Linked DNA regions of Candidatus Finniella inopinata. Each later gene encodes a partner of the first gene's protein in a complex. Links are inferred from orthologs where the notes say so. Each region holds a gene or a part of one and is shown on either strand. Other genes may lie near its edges.

Region 1 (7,872 bases):
CGTTTCAAAATCTTTCCCATCTGGACAGTCACAAAATCCTTAGTCATCGCCGAGAAAAATTCTTGAGCATGGGCTCAAATCTAGCTTAAGGGTTCCCAGTTATGATTTCCTTCGAGCTTTTACAACTCAACCTATTATCCCCTATGGTTCTGGCCTTTTTCTTGGGCGTTATGGCTGTTTGGGCCAAAAGCGACCTGCAATTGCCAGAGGGGCTGTACGCCAGCCTGTCGATGTATTTGCTGTTGGCATTGGGCTTAAAGGGCGGGGCGTATCTTTCCCAAACGTCTTTTAATATCATTGGCGTGCCAGCGGCTATGACCTTGTTGTTGGGGATGGTGTTACCCGTTATTGCCTATGTTATTGCGCATTTCATTGGGCGTTTTTCCCAGGCTGATTCGGCGGCCCTGGCGGCCCATTATGGGTCGGTTTCGGTGGTCACGTTTATGGCGTGTGAAGTTTTTGTGGAGACCTTAGGCACACCTGGCGAAGGGTTTATGGCCGCCCTGGTGGCCATTTTGGAAATTCCTGGGATTATTATCGCCTTACTGTTGGCAGAACACCGACCCGGTGTTAAACAAGAATCAAGCCTTTGGCAACGGTTGGAAGGTATCCTTTTCAGCAAAAGTATTTTGTTGTTGTTAGGGGGATTGCTCATTGGTTTTATCTCTGGCAAGCCGGGCTTAGAAAAAATCTCCCCCTTCTTTATTGCGCCCTTTCAAGGGGTGTTGGTGTTGTTCATGTTAGACATGGGGTTGGTGGCGGGCGAGCGCCTAAATGACCTAAAACAAGTTAAGGGTTTCTTATTCGTATACGCCTTTTTAATTCCCATTCTGAACGGTGCCCTTGGTGTTTATGGCGGTTACCTTGCCGGTTTATCGTTGGGCGGAGCCACCATATTGGGCGCCATGTCGGCCAGCGCGTCTTATATAGCAGCGCCAGCTGCTGTTCGGGTGTCGATTCCCGATGCTAACCCGGTTTATTACCTAACCTCGGCCATTGCGCTGACTTTCCCCTTTAACCTGGCCTTTGGGATTCCGTTGTATTACCAATTTGCCGTTTGGTTGTTTGGGCGGTAAAGCCGACCAATCCGAAGCTTATTTCGGATTGGTCTTATAAATTTTGCCGGATATGCTATCCTTAGGACAAATATGAGGCGCCAAAAAACATGGATAGAATATACCAAACAATTCTGAATGATCATTTCAGTCAAATCAAATCCTGAGGAACCTTTATCAAAAAACCTTATGCACTTTCAAAAGTAACTTAATGCTGAACACATATTTCAGGTGGCCGTTGAGGCGGAATATATTGATGCAGATTGCTTTGCCCCCACAAGTTCGGACAATTCATTAATTGTTCCTGCTAAAACATTTCTATCCCAACTGATTTAGCTATACGGAAAGTTTCTGGTTTATATCGGCTCTATGGGTACGTATAATGCCCTGACAACGCTCAAAAAGAGATAAAAGTGGCAGGTATTTAGATTATGTGTATTAGGATGTGATGGCTGGATCTGTGTATTTAGGGGGTGTTCCCACAAGCTATCAACCTTTTGTCATTGAAAAGTTGTGGCAGGATCATGCCCAACCTTTGTTGGTGGTCACATCGACGGAGGAGCATGTGGGGGCTCTTCAAGAACAATTGAATCGGATAGCGCCCCATATCCAATGCCTTAACTTCCCGGCCTGGGATTGCCTGCCCTATGATCGGGTATCCCCCAGTCAAGACATTGTAACCCAACGCCTGGAAACGTTAACAACCCTTATTCATCAACCCCAGCGTTTCTGTGTGATCACGTCTGTGGCGGCCTTGGCCCAGCATCTACCACCACGATTGTCATTGATTGGCGAATCGCTTGACTTGCAGATCGGCCAGAAAATTGCCCGGGAGGCCTTGTTAAGTTACCTGACTCATAAAGGATTTCGCCGTTGCGAGACGGTTTATGAACCGGGCGACTATGCTGTCAGGGGCAGCATCGTTGATATATTTCCAACAACCTGTGAAAATCCGCTGCGGCTTGATTTCTTTGATGATGTTTTGGATGCCCTAAAAAGCTTTGATCCTATTACTCAAAAAACGATTGCGGTTTGTGAACGGGTTGAATTGAAACCCATCCATGAAGTCACCTTAACCCTCGAGACCATTCAACAGTTCCGTCAGAAGTATCGTCAATTGTTTGGGGCCAGCAAAGTGGGCATTGAATCGGACGCTTTGTATGAATCCATCTCTGCTGGCAGATCTTATGCGGGTATGGAGCATTGGCTGCCCTTGTTTTACGACGGGTGTGAGACGTTATTAGATTATTTCCCCAATGCTTTAATGATTAAGGAAGATGCTGCCGATCAAGCGCTGATCAGCCATCAACAATCTATCCATGAGTATTATCAGGCGCGGGCGAATCCCATTGGTCGCGAGGGGACTTATCGCCCCCTGCCCCCTGAGCAGTTGTATTGGACAAAAACAGAATGGGAAGATTTTCAGCGAACCGTTGAGGTTGTAAGTTTAAGCCCTTTTGTTGCTGAAAACAGCCAAGACCAAGGGGGGCGCTTGCCGCCTGATTTTACGGCCATTCGTCAATCGCAGCCTGAAAAAGTATTCGACCAAGTCTGTCAAACGATTCAAACGCATCAACAACAAGGCCGGCTGGTTGTGATCACCAGCCATACGGATGGCTCACGCCAGCGCCTGGAAAGTCTGCTTCGGGCCCAAGGGTTGAAACGTATTTTAGCGGTACAAAATTGGCCCGCAGACGGCGCCGATCGCGGGGTTGTTTACAGTCTGACCGCCCCCTTTGAACAGGGATTTATGACGCCTGATCAGTTGGTTTTGACCGAACAAGATATTTTGGGCGACCGTATGGTGCGCAAATCGCCCAAACGCAAAAAGAGTTCTGTTTTTCAAGACGCCAGCCAGTTAGCCGTTGGTGATTTAATTGTTCACAATGACCATGGGATTGGTCGCTATTTGCGGTTGGAAACTCTGACCGTCAATCAAAAAGCCCATGACTGCCTTTGCTTGGAATATGAGGGGGGCGATAAGCTTTTCCTGCCCGTTGAAAACCTTGAGTTGATTAGTCGTTATGGCGATGAGAACAGCCTGGCATCCCTTGATCGCCTAGGCTCGGCCGCTTGGCAAAATCGAAAGTCGAAGGTTAAGAAACGCATTCGGGTGATTGCAGATTATCTGATTCGCCTGGCGGCAGAACGGGCTTTGCACCAGGGCGTTGTCTTGGATAAGATTTCTAATGAATATGACCAATTCTGTGCTCGGTTCCCTTATGCCGAAACGGAAGATCAGCAACGCGTTATTGAAGAGACCCTGAATGATCTGACGCTTGGTAAACCTATGGATCGCCTGGTGTGCGGGGATGTTGGTTTTGGCAAGACCGAGGTTGCGTTGCGGGCCGCCTATATGGCGGTGGCGAATGGCAAGCAGGTTGCCCTGATCGTGCCCACCACCCTTTTAGCGCGTCAGCATTATCAAACGTTTCGTCAACGGTTCCATGGGCTTCCCTATCGGGTGCAGCAACTTTCACGCCTGGTTAAGACCAAAGAGGCTGGCGAGATCAAGAAGGACTTAGAGGCCGGTCACGTTAATATTATCATTGCTACCCAGGCGATTTTGGCCAATGACGTTCGCTTTCACGATTTAGGCTTACTGATCGTTGATGAGGAGCAGCACTTTGGCGTGAAGCAAAAGGAAAAGCTGAAAACCCTTAAAACCGATGTGCATGTTCTGACCCTGACCGCCACACCCATCCCCCGCACTCTGCAATTAGCCCTTAGTGGCGTTAGAGAGCTTAGCCTGATCACAACGCCGCCTATTGATCGGTTGGCTGTGCGCACGTTCGTGATGCCCTATGACAGCGTTGTCATTAAAGAGGCGATTTTGCGGGAATATCATCGGGGCGGACAGATTTTTTATGTATCACCCCGGTTAGAGGATTTGGCAACTTTGCAGGAACAGCTGGGCGTTTTGGTGCCAGAGGTTAAAATTGCCATTGCCCACGGACAAATGCCAGCTGCCCAGCTGGAGGACGTGATGACCGCCTTTTATGACCGCGCGTTTCATGTTTTATTATCAACGAATATTGTGGAATCGGGCATCGATATCCCCACCGCCAACACCCTGATTATTCATCGGGCTGACCTGTTTGGATTGTCGCAACTGTATCAATTAAGGGGTCGGGTCGGGCGTGCAAAGGTTCAGGGGTACGCGTATTTAACGCTGCCCGCGGATAAGCCGATTTCTGATACCGCGCAAAAACGGTTGACCGTGATGCAAAGCCTTGACAGCCTGGGCGCTGGGTTTCGATTGGCAAGCCATGACATGGATATTCGTGGCGCCGGCAATATTGTGGGTGAAGAACAATCGGGTCATATTCGCGAAGTGGGCGTCGAGCTGTATCAGAACCTGCTGCAAGAGGCGATCATCATGGCAAGGGCCGAGCAGGCCAACCAGGCCGATGCTTTTGAAGAGACTTGGACTCCGCAAATTAACCTAAGCATGGCAATTTTGATTCCAGAAACCTATGTCAAAGATTTGGGCCTGCGGTTGGAATTATATCGCCGGTTGGCCCATTTACAAGAACGTGCACAAATTAATGAATTTGCCGCCGAACTGGTGGATCGTTTTGGTGCCCTGCCGCGGGAGGTTAAAAACCTGCTGGCTGTGATTGAACTGAAAAGTTTATGTCGCCAAGCCCATATTGAAAAAATCGATGCAGGCCCCAAGGGGTTGGTGATTGGCTTCAGGGATGGGACATTTTCCAACCCCAAGGCCTTGCTTGTATACCTTCAATCGCCCGTTGTGCATCAGGCTGGCGCGACCAAAATTCGCCCTGACCAAAAGTTGGTTTTTATTCGCGAATGGCCATCGGAACAACTGCGCCTGAGGGGGACGACCGAAATTGTGAAGGCCATAGCAGCGCTGGTTTAGGGCGGCATTTTTCTTAAGAACCCCTCGTTTCAACACTATGGATATCAATTCCATCAATCACCCTTGTCATTCCCACAGTCCCTCCTGTCATTCCCGCGCAGGCGGGAATCCAAACAATCAATGAAACTGGACCCCTGCCTCCGCGGGGGTAACAATACAGCGTTAAGGGAAAAGAGATATCGTCGGAATACAATTGGAATGTATTCGATACGTTTCATTAAACATATATTAATAATCTCTATTTACACTTAAGTATACACAAAATTATTAAATTGGCTTTGAAATGGTTTTTAATAAAATTATGCGTTTGATGTTGCTTATGTCAACGTCTGTCACTTGCGCCTATGCAGGAACTTCACAAGCCACATCGGTGAGTGGACCATCATTTTTGTTTAACAGCAGTGTTACACGGCCGCGGGCCATCTTGCATGCATTTGATGTGTCGTTAACGACGATTACACGGCCACCAACTTTTCAATGTGACCCAGTATTCAGTACTATATACCCAAATTTTAATACGGCAGACATGAGCCCTATCTTGAATTATGTCTATGCTCCTTCTACAGCTGTCAATCCTACACAAGCTATCAACCGTGCCGGCGCCAGGGGATATACGCACATTCAAATTTCCCCCATGCAATACATTCCAAGCAATTCCAATATTTGGAGCGCAGCTTATCAACCTTATGTCATGGTTCTTTATGACCCAAACTATTCAGATCAAACGACAGCACCGTATGCATATTACTTAACCGCGGTCAATACTGCTTTAACGGCAATGGGTAAATCAACAGTTACTGACCTTCAACGCTATGGGGTTGCTATTCCGGATACGGCGAAAAGTAGTCAAACAATTACTGTTGGATATATGCTTCAAAGCCCTCTATATGGGGGGCTTTCAGATCTGACCAATTTTATCTTGACGGCGGCAGGGAATCCACCATTTGGCATAAAACAGAGTAACCTCAACCCTACTCCGAAAACCAATATTGGTGTGATTGCAGATGTTGTATTTGACCAAGCTAATTTTGCTATGGTAGAAACGCCCCTTCCGCTGCCTGACAACAGTCAAGTTGTTCCTGCTAAATTGCATCCTATGAAAATTGACAATTCATTTCCTGAAGGTGCTACTCAAGATAAAAACAGATATTTCCCAGCCGGTTTTTTTACGCAAGATGATTTGAACAAAAATAGCTGGCAATTCGGTCCTAAATTGGATTTAAGCAATCCATTGGTACAAAAAATGGCTGTTGGCTACCTAAGGCTTCTTTATGATTTGGGTGTTGCAGGCGTTCGCGTGGATGATTTGCCTATTATCAGTGCTGCATCCATCATTGCACTATCGGGTCAAGATGCCCAATATATTGCGAATCAGCAGTCGGCAGCAATTTGGAAATCTATTTTCACTCAAGCCAACACGGCATATACATACACACCACAAGGCAGCAGCACGTCTGTGACTTTGCCAGGGTTTTCCTTTAATTGTGGATATGGTGAATATTTCTGGTCCTACAGCCCACAGGTCTCTCCCTTTATTCCCATAATGCCTCTGGTGGATTTTATCATACAGGGCAGCTGGCAGGTTCATGCCTTGCTAATCCGGGTTACGGCAGTGTTAGCAATCTTTTGATGCCCGCGGCTCTTGGTAACTCGCAATCAGCCGTACCGTTCTCTGTCGTTCACGATATGTACCCGAACATAGCCAACAAAAGATTTACATTTTATGAAGACAGTAATCATGGTTCTACGGTTGCCGACCCATCCATGCAGGCACATTTCCCAAATGCACTTAATGCGAGCAACTGTGTAATTTGCGCTGCCCAGAGAACAAGCCCTGCATTCGTTATCAATTCGCAACTATCCATTGCATACCTGTTGACTAAACGTGATGGATCACCCCTTATTTTACGGTTTGAGGATGAAAATGGTTACTTAAGCCCTGATGGAACGGTTGCGACAGGTGACTTTGCCGGTATTATTCAAAATGCTCTGGCCTTCAGAACAGCTATGGATGCAAAAAACGCCCCGCACGAGTACATCTTGGTTCTTGACACGAACACGTTATTGATTGCCCGCCAGTATGGTTTCGCGGTGATAAATATGTGGACTGGCAGTTCTAGTAACACTTCTCCGGTTGACGCAAGCGGAAATCGGACAATCAGCCTGGTGGATCTTCAAAAAGTCCCATCGACATATATACCTGATGGAACATACAAAGATGAAGCTGGAAGCTCTTATACAAAAAGTAGTAGTAGCTTCAACGCAACGGCCAATTCAAGAAATATCAAATTTTTTGTCTTGCAAAATCCACCATCGACTATGAGCTCACAATCGGTCGTTTTCCAGGTTACCACCCCATGGCGATTGCACTGACATCTCCTCAGCCTAGTTTTTAAAATTACGGTTTCTGCTATTTCCCAAACTTTTGTAGATTGATTTGATTTTGTAGGTTTTGAGAGATCTACTTCCTGTTTTTTTTATTTTTAGACACTATCCTCCCCTTTAAAAGACTTACCGTTTATATCAGTCAATCCGCTCAAACGCGCTTTAAATTGTGGTCAGCGGTTAGAATTTTCAATAAGTATTTGTTGTCCCAGCCTGCTACCTTCCGTCGACAGCTCACCCCTCGTTTATTCGTTTTTTCTTGCTTGAGTAGATTCAAAGCAATACGTCTCATGACAGCCAAATTCTTGGCCGCGTGGCCAACATGCACCTGGTTATGGTCTTCCCTAAAACCTACATCCAAAGACCAGTGCAGGTTAATTTCTATGTTCCAGTGTTTTCTGACAGCAACCATAAACTGATCAATATTTTCATAGGCTAAACTTGTTAGAAAGTAGCGGGTACTACGCTCAACCTGATTATTAGTTGTGCGTGTTGTTTCAAGCATGCCAACACCCTTTAACCCAGGCCAACGAAGTTGAAATACTGCCG
Region 2 (7,343 bases), 150 kb from region 1 along the record:
GGCTAACGGGGGAATGGTTGCTTTCTTGGCAAGTTTTAAAGCGTCGTCTGTAAAGACATGTGGCAAATTGTGGGTATGAATAGCCATCAAGCTGTAGGTTTTTGGATCGTCAATAGCACCCAAAACCTTTTCGATGTGGACTTGATTGTCAGGCTTCAATCGGTAAACCACCACATGGTTATGGGGAATGTCGGGGAAATTTTGTAACTCGATCCGAACTGTTGACGACGTGTCTTTTCGATGGCAGGGGACCAAAACCCCGTGCCCTTGCCTGTTCAAAAACAATCCAATGCGGGTTGTGTCCGTTTTTTGAGGTGCGCCAGGTAATGGCCTTCGTGGGCGAGAAGTCTTTGCGAAAGAGGGCGATTCTGCGGGCAAGGCACGAAAAGGCGTCGCCCTTTCTTTTCCATTTTCATTGCCTTTGGTTTTTCCTTTTTCCTTTCCTTGGGCTTTTGCCTGGGCCAATTTCAGAAACGGGATAATTTCGCGATGAACAATACTTTTAGGGCGCCGGCTTCTCTTTAATTTTCTTAAAATATGTTTCATGGCAATTCTTCTGCCACCTTCTAAGGCCAAAATCTGGGCGATTTGTTCGTTGGTCAACATATTTGGGGTTTTATTTATAAGACCGGAAATTTCGATCTCTAAATCATTGTCAGGCATAGAAAGACTTGAGTTAAAGAAATTTGACTGACTCTAACACACCCCTTACCCCTTTAATACGTTGAAAACAGTTTTAGTTATCGCCTGTTTTGAACTTTGAAGAAACGTTGCCAATTAACGTGGTAATTTGAAAAATTTAAAAACTCATAATCGATTGGATTGCGGTTAAGTTTGGCTTTTTTGAAGCCAACGCAAACTTTTTCCTTGCTTTGGTCCATCTCAATTTTTCTCGCACGCGCTTGTTTGAATGAGAAGTCATCTTCCGTCGCGGTTAAGGACGACGCTAAGTTGGTCATTAATAAGGTGGAAAATGTTATCACGTAAAATATTCTCATCATTTGTCCCCTTTATGTGTATCTGGCATGTGTCTTTTCATCAAAAGAACTAGGGGGAATATGTTAAGAAACTGTTAAAAGTTCGTTTTTTAAATTGAAAAACATCTTTTTGCTGCCATATAGTTGGCATGGTAATTATTCTTTCTGGATTTATTTTATGAAAAAGTCTCTTTTTTGCTTCTTGTTTGTGCCTTTTCTGATTGCCACTGCGGCTTTGGCGTATGTGCCAAAATTTGATGAAAAGGATCGGAACCTGGATGGGCAAATAACAAGAAACTACCAGGGTTTTATGGCAGAGCTAACAAGTCACAAAGTTTTTCAACCCAGCCAAGCCATAACGAATCCATTGATGGATTATGTAATGTTTTTAACAAGCTACAGCGGCTATGGAGCAGTTGCTCATGCTTTGGATTACTTGCTGAAAACCGGCGGGCCTTTTGGGTTTTCCAATAAGCCTGCCAATGAGCAAGAAAAGGTTTTTCTGGCAGGGGCGGCGCAGGCTGTTGTATTGAGTCAACCTGGGCTTACCCCGGCAACGTATAAAACTTCCAACCCTGCTCATCAGGCTGAAATTATAAGGCTGCAGAGCTTGGCTGCCAGCGGCAATCTGGAACATCCCTATCACCCCACCATTACGATGCCGGAAAGAGCCCAGAATCCAAAAGCGACTCAGTCGCAACGGTGGCAATCGTTCTTGACGTTAATAGCTGATCAATGTGTATCCGAAAGGCAATTTAAAGCTACTGAAGTCACTGCGGGCGCTAAGGCTGATTGGTTGAATGATGTGCTTTTAAGTGGATACATGATGGGCGTTATGCCTGATGTTGAAGGCAGCAGGCCGGCTGTTCGTAATTATTTAGATGAATTATGGAAGAACACCAATGCATGGATGGAAACTCAACACAACTATGTGCAATGGTGGTTTCCCATTCACACGGTGGGGCTGGGCGATAGGATTGCGCCCCGCCCCCTGAAAACGACAGAGCAAACACTAACTGAGCATGGTCAGGTATTAACTGCGATACAAGAAATGTTGTTTGTTTCTCTTACCAGAAAGCTGACTTTTTGGGGACAAAGTCTTAACGGCTTCAAAATCACCTCTCTTTCTGCCGCAGAAGATAAGGCGCTAGGGCAGCCTGTAAAAGGAACAAACTGGCACGAAAACTGGATTATTAAAACGCACAATTATCAAAGGATGAGCAGATTCCTTACCTGCCTTCGTTTTTTTAAACTTCAGAATTATGTAGACAGTTTATACGCATATCTCCAAGAAGCAGCCGGTTCCGACCTAGCAACCAAACATAACATGAGCAACAGTGTAGGATTTTGGTCCAAAGCAGCTGGCAAATAACCAACAGCATCCTCCTCTCACCAAAACGGCCTCGTTTAAGAAACTGTTAAGCGGGGCCAAAGGCTGCTATAACAACATCAACCCTAAAATTTCGTGAAAAGCCTTATGAGCCTGCAATATATCAGCATTCGTGGAGCCCGCGAACACAACCTAAAAAATGTCAGCGTTGATATCCCTCGCGACCAGCTGGTGGTGATAACTGGCCTCAGCGGTTCCGGCAAGTCGTCGCTGGCTTTTGATACGTTGTATGCCGAAGGCCAACGCCGTTACGTAGAAAGTCTGTCGGCCTATGCGCGGCAATTTTTGCAATTGATGCAAAAACCTGATGTGGATTCCATCGAGGGATTAAGCCCGGCCATTTCAATTGAACAGAAAACCACATCGAAAAACCCCCGCTCAACAGTGGGGACCGTGACGGAGCTGTACGATTATTTGCGATTGCTGTATGCGCGAATTGGGGTCCCTCATTCGCCCGCCACAGGCTTACCGATTGATGCACAAACGGTCAGCCAGATGGTCGATCGCCTTTTAACATTTCCTGTAAAGACGAAACTGTTGCTTTTGTCGCCCGTGGTCAGGGGACGCAAAGGGGAATACAAAAAGGAGTTGATGGAATTTAAGAAAAAAGGATTCCAACGGGTTAAAATTGACGGCCAAGTTTATGACCTGGATGAGGCGCCGCCTTTAAACAAAAAAGTTAAACATGATATCGCCATTGTGGTGGACCGTTTGGTGGTGCCAGGCCCGGAACAGCATGACGAATGGCGCACACGACTGGCGGATTCCCTGGAAACAGCCCTTAAATTAAGCGATGATTTGGTGTGGATCGAAAACGTCGAAACAGGCGAGGTCACCACCTTTTCGGCAAAATTTGCCTGCCCTGTTTCGGGATTTACGTTGGACGAGATTGAGCCGCGATTATTTTCGTTTAACAGCCCTCAAGGGGCCTGTCAGGCATGCGATGGCTTAGGCATTGAAACTGTTTTCGACCCTGGCCTTGTCGTGCCTGACCCCCAAAAAAGTTTGCGTGATGGGGCTATTGCTCCTTGGAGTCAAGAATGGGTCAGTAACAAACGTCAAGCTGTAACGCGCGATTATTATCAAAGCATGATTGATTCGTTGGTTCGTTATTATGATGCGTCGTCAACGTTGCCATTTTCTGAACTGCAGCCAGAATTCCAACAGATTATTTTGTATGGGTCGGGTGACGAAATCATTCCTTTGTCGTTCCACGATGGGACGCGTCAATACACGACGAAAAAGCCTTTCGAGGGGGTAATCCCGAATCTTAAGCGTCGCTGGAATGAAACGGAAAGTGATTGGGCTCGTGATATTTTAAGCCGGTTTCAAAACGAACACCCTTGTGCCGTTTGTGTAGGGAAACGCCTGAAGCCAGAGGCCCTTTGTGTTAAAATTAATCAACACGACATTGCCGAGGTGTGCAGTTTATCGATTGCTGACAGTTTAGATTGGTTCAACAAAGTTATTTTGACGCCCAAGCAACAGGAAATCGCCGCCCGGATTTTAAAAGAAGTTCGAAGCCGGTTGCAGTTTTTGGTGAATGTGGGGCTTGATTACCTCAGTCTGTCACGATCAGCCGGGACGTTGTCAGGCGGCGAGAGTCAGCGGATTCGACTGGCATCCCAAGTAGGATCAGGATTGACGGGGGTTTTGTATGTTTTAGACGAGCCGTCGATTGGGTTGCATCAACGCGATAACGACCGACTGTTAGAAACGCTGAAACATTTGCGCGACTTGGGCAATACAGTGGTGGTGGTTGAACATGACGAAGATGCCATCCGTATGGCCGATTATGTGATTGATATGGGGCCAGCAGCAGGGGCCCATGGGGGGGAAATCATTGCCCAAGGGACGGCGGCTGAGGTTATTCTAAACCCCAAAAGCTTGACGGGCCAATATTTAAAGGGGGAAAAGTTTATTCCTATTCCCTGCAAACGTCGCCCTGTTCAAAAAGACAGGATCTTGGAAATCACCGGTGCTAAAGCCAATAATTTGCAAGATGTGTCGGTCAAGATTCCCTTAGGAACATTTACATGCGTGACGGGTGTATCGGGTGGGGGCAAATCGTCCTTGATAATCGAGACGCTTTACAAGGCGCTGGCTCGTTTCTTTGGGGCTGGACGCGAACAACCGGGGGCCCATAAAAAGCTTTTGGGGGTCGAATTTATTGATAAAGTCATTGATATTGATCAATCGCCCATTGGCCGCACGCCGCGATCAAACCCCGCCACCTATATCGGTTGTTTCACGCCGATTCGTGAATGGTTCGCGGGCCTGCCTGAATCAAAAGTCCGTGGTTATTTGCCCGGGCGTTTCTCCTTTAACGTGAAAGGGGGGCGCTGCGAGTCATGTCAGGGCGATGGCATGATCAAAATTGAAATGCACTTTTTGCCGGATGTTTACGTGCAATGTGATCAGTGTCATGGCAAACGTTACAATCGCGAAACGTTGGATATTACCTATAGGACGAAAACAATTGCGGATGTTTTGGATATGACCGTGGACGAAGCGGTTGAGTTTTTTGACGCCAACAGCCAAGTGCGTGACAAACTGAAAAGCCTGCAGGAAGTTGGCCTTGGATACATTCACGTGGGACAACAGGCGACGACGTTATCAGGTGGCGAAGCCCAACGGGTGAAGTTGGCCAAGGAATTGTCACGCCGTGCGACCGGACGCACCCTTTATATACTGGACGAGCCCACAACCGGCCTTCATTTCGAAGATGTACGTAAATTGTTGGAGGTGTTGCACACCCTTGTTGATCAAGGGAATACAGTAGTGGTTATTGAGCACAACCTAGAGGTTATCAAAACCGCTGATTGGATTATTGACATGGGCCCAGAAGGGGGTGCCAAAGGCGGTAAGGTGGTGGCTATCGGAACCCCAGAGGATGTGGCAAAAGTTAAGGGCAGCTATACTGGTTTTTACCTGAAGCCGTATTTAGAGAAGCAGCAGTGTGCGTGATGGACGCGGGAATATGAGCATACAGATAATTCAGAGCGAATTTTGAAAAAGCAAACCATCAAAGAAATTTTTACAAGGTTTCAGGAGAAAAACCCTCATCCTGAAACAGAATTAGTTTACATAAACCCCTATACATTGTTGGTGGCTGTGGTTTTGTCAGCCCAGGCAACCGATAAGGGGGTTAATAAGGCTACGGCCGATCTTTTTGCTTACGTCCAAACCCCTGGGCAAATGCTTGATCTGGGGTTGGAGGGTTTGAAAAACCACATCAAAACGATTAACTTTTTTAACACAAAAGCCAAGAATATATTGGCGTTGTCAGAAATTCTGGTTCGTGATTATAAAGGCGAGGTGCCAAGTGATCGTAAGGCGTTAGAATCTTTGCCGGGAGTAGGGCGAAAGACAGCCAATGTGGTTTTGAATGTTGTTTTTGGCCAAGAGACAATGGCGGTGGACACCCATATTTTTCGGGTGTGCAATCGAACTGGCTTGGCGGTTGGAAAGACACCGCTTGCAGTGGAACTGGCTTTGGATGCCGTTACCCCAAAACCTTATCGTCAGCATGCGCACCATTGGTTGGTCTTGCATGGTCGTTATGTATGTGTGGCCCGTAAACCTTTGTGCGCCGGTTGTCTAATCAACGATCTTTGCGAGTATGAAGGAAAAGAGTCTTTGCATACTGTATGAGTGTATGTTGGGTCTATATTCTCTGTTCTAAACGCAATGGTTGCCTTTATGTTGGGGTAACAAGCGATTTAGCGCGACGTATTTATGAACATAAGCAAAAATTAATTGAAGGATTTAGTAAGAAATATGGTACTGACAAACTTGTATATGCTGAACAATTTAATGATGTTCGTGAAGCTATTTGCCGAGAAAAGCGCATCAAAAAATGGAATCGCATTTGGAAGTTGAAATTGATAGAAGAGCAAAACCCCGAATGGAAAGATTTATATGAGATTATATTATAAGGTAGGACTCAAGCCCAGTTGCCCCCCTTTGTCACCCCCAGTACTCCCCTTGTCACCCCCGCGAAGGCGGGGGTCCAGTTGTATTGATTGTCTGGATTCCCGCCTGCGCGGGAATGACAGGGAAAAGCGCGGGAATGGCGTGCGGAGATGATCAACCTATGTCACTAAGTATTGCCGAATTAAGCCGACGATCGCTGGAAATCTTTCGCGAATTGGTTGACACCTATGTGGAGACGGGGGAGCCTGTCGGGTCGCGCACACTCTCTAGGCGTCTACAGACCCCTTTGTCGCCAGCAACCATTCGCAACATTATGGCGGATTTGGAGGAGGCTGGGCTTTTGTATGCACCCCACACCTCGGCCGGACGTTTACCAACAGACGAGGGGTTGCGTTTGTTTGTTCATGGTTTGTTAGAGGTGGGTGACCTAAGTGAGGAAGATCGCCTTTATCTCAATCAGCTTTCTGAAAACTCGGGTCAAAGTGTGGATAGGGTTCTGGAGAAAGCCACTTCCTTGTTGTCAGGGCTGTCCCAATGCGCAGGCCTGGTCATGGCGCCTAAGACGGATGCGCCTTTGAAACACATAGAGTTCGTCCACTTAACGCCAGGCCGCGCTCTGGTCGTTCTTATTTCTGAAGATGGCGTGGTTGAGAATCGGTTGATTGATGTTCCTAAGGGGATTACGCCCTCCATTCTTACCGAAGCCACAAATTATTTGAGCACACGATTGACGGGGCGGACGTTGTCCCAGGCCAAAAATACCATTCACGAAGAACTGAACCATTTCCAGGCGCATTTGAATGACCTGGCAGCCAAAGTGGTAGAGGCTGGTTTGGCAGTTTGGGCGGGGGGTGACCAGGCAAGTTCTCTAATCATAAAAGGCCAGTCCCATTTGTTACAGGGCGTCACGGAAATGGCTGATTTAGAACAAATCCGTCAGCTGTTTCAGGTATTGGACACAAAGGAGGCGCTTCACCAATTGTTGGACGCCTCTATCAAAGGGGATGGGGTTCAAATTTTTATTGGTTCTGATAATAATT

The links.
Region 2: the proteins of mfd (region 1) and uvrA are in contact, whole or in part, in a crystal structure (PDB 4DFC), measured with the Escherichia coli proteins. The link is inferred for Candidatus Finniella inopinata from one-to-one orthologs.

What each region holds. Positions count from the first base shown.
Region 1 is NZ_SCFB01000004.1:291,298-299,169, forward strand. Bases 1,173-5,138 are described here. They hold mfd (transcription-repair coupling factor), read left to right. Parts: upstream 1,173-1,503; coding sequence 1,504-4,938; downstream 4,939-5,138. Outside these bases: EQU50_RS03220 (acetyl-CoA carboxylase carboxyltransferase subunit alpha), read left to right, coding at 1-89; EQU50_RS03225 (sodium-dependent bicarbonate transport family permease), read left to right, coding at 102-1,076; EQU50_RS03235 (alpha-amylase family protein), read left to right, coding at 5,222-6,568; EQU50_RS03240 (hypothetical protein), read left to right, coding at 6,568-7,311; EQU50_RS03245 (ISAs1 family transposase), read right to left, coding at 7,475-7,872. UniProt on the Escherichia coli protein: Couples transcription and DNA repair by recognizing RNA polymerase (RNAP) stalled at DNA lesions. Mediates ATP-dependent release of RNAP and its truncated transcript from the DNA, and recruitment of nucleotide excision repair machinery to the damaged site.
Region 2 is NZ_SCFB01000004.1:145,264-152,606, reverse strand. Bases 2,098-5,534 are described here. They hold uvrA (excinuclease ABC subunit UvrA), read left to right. Parts: upstream 2,098-2,454; coding sequence 2,455-5,334; downstream 5,335-5,534. Other genes in these bases: nth (endonuclease III), read left to right, coding at 5,377-5,534; EQU50_RS02545 (opioid growth factor receptor-related protein), read left to right, coding at 2,098-2,349. In the rest of the region: rnr (ribonuclease R), read right to left, coding at 1-663; EQU50_RS02550 (hypothetical protein), read right to left, coding at 741-1,001; more of EQU50_RS02545, read left to right, coding at 1,156-2,097; more of nth, read left to right, coding at 5,535-6,021; EQU50_RS02530 (GIY-YIG nuclease family protein), read left to right, coding at 6,018-6,305; heat-inducible transcriptional repressor HrcA, read left to right, coding at 6,419-7,343. UniProt on the Escherichia coli protein: The UvrABC repair system catalyzes the recognition and processing of DNA lesions. UvrA is an ATPase and a DNA-binding protein. A damage recognition complex composed of 2 UvrA and 2 UvrB subunits scans DNA for abnormalities.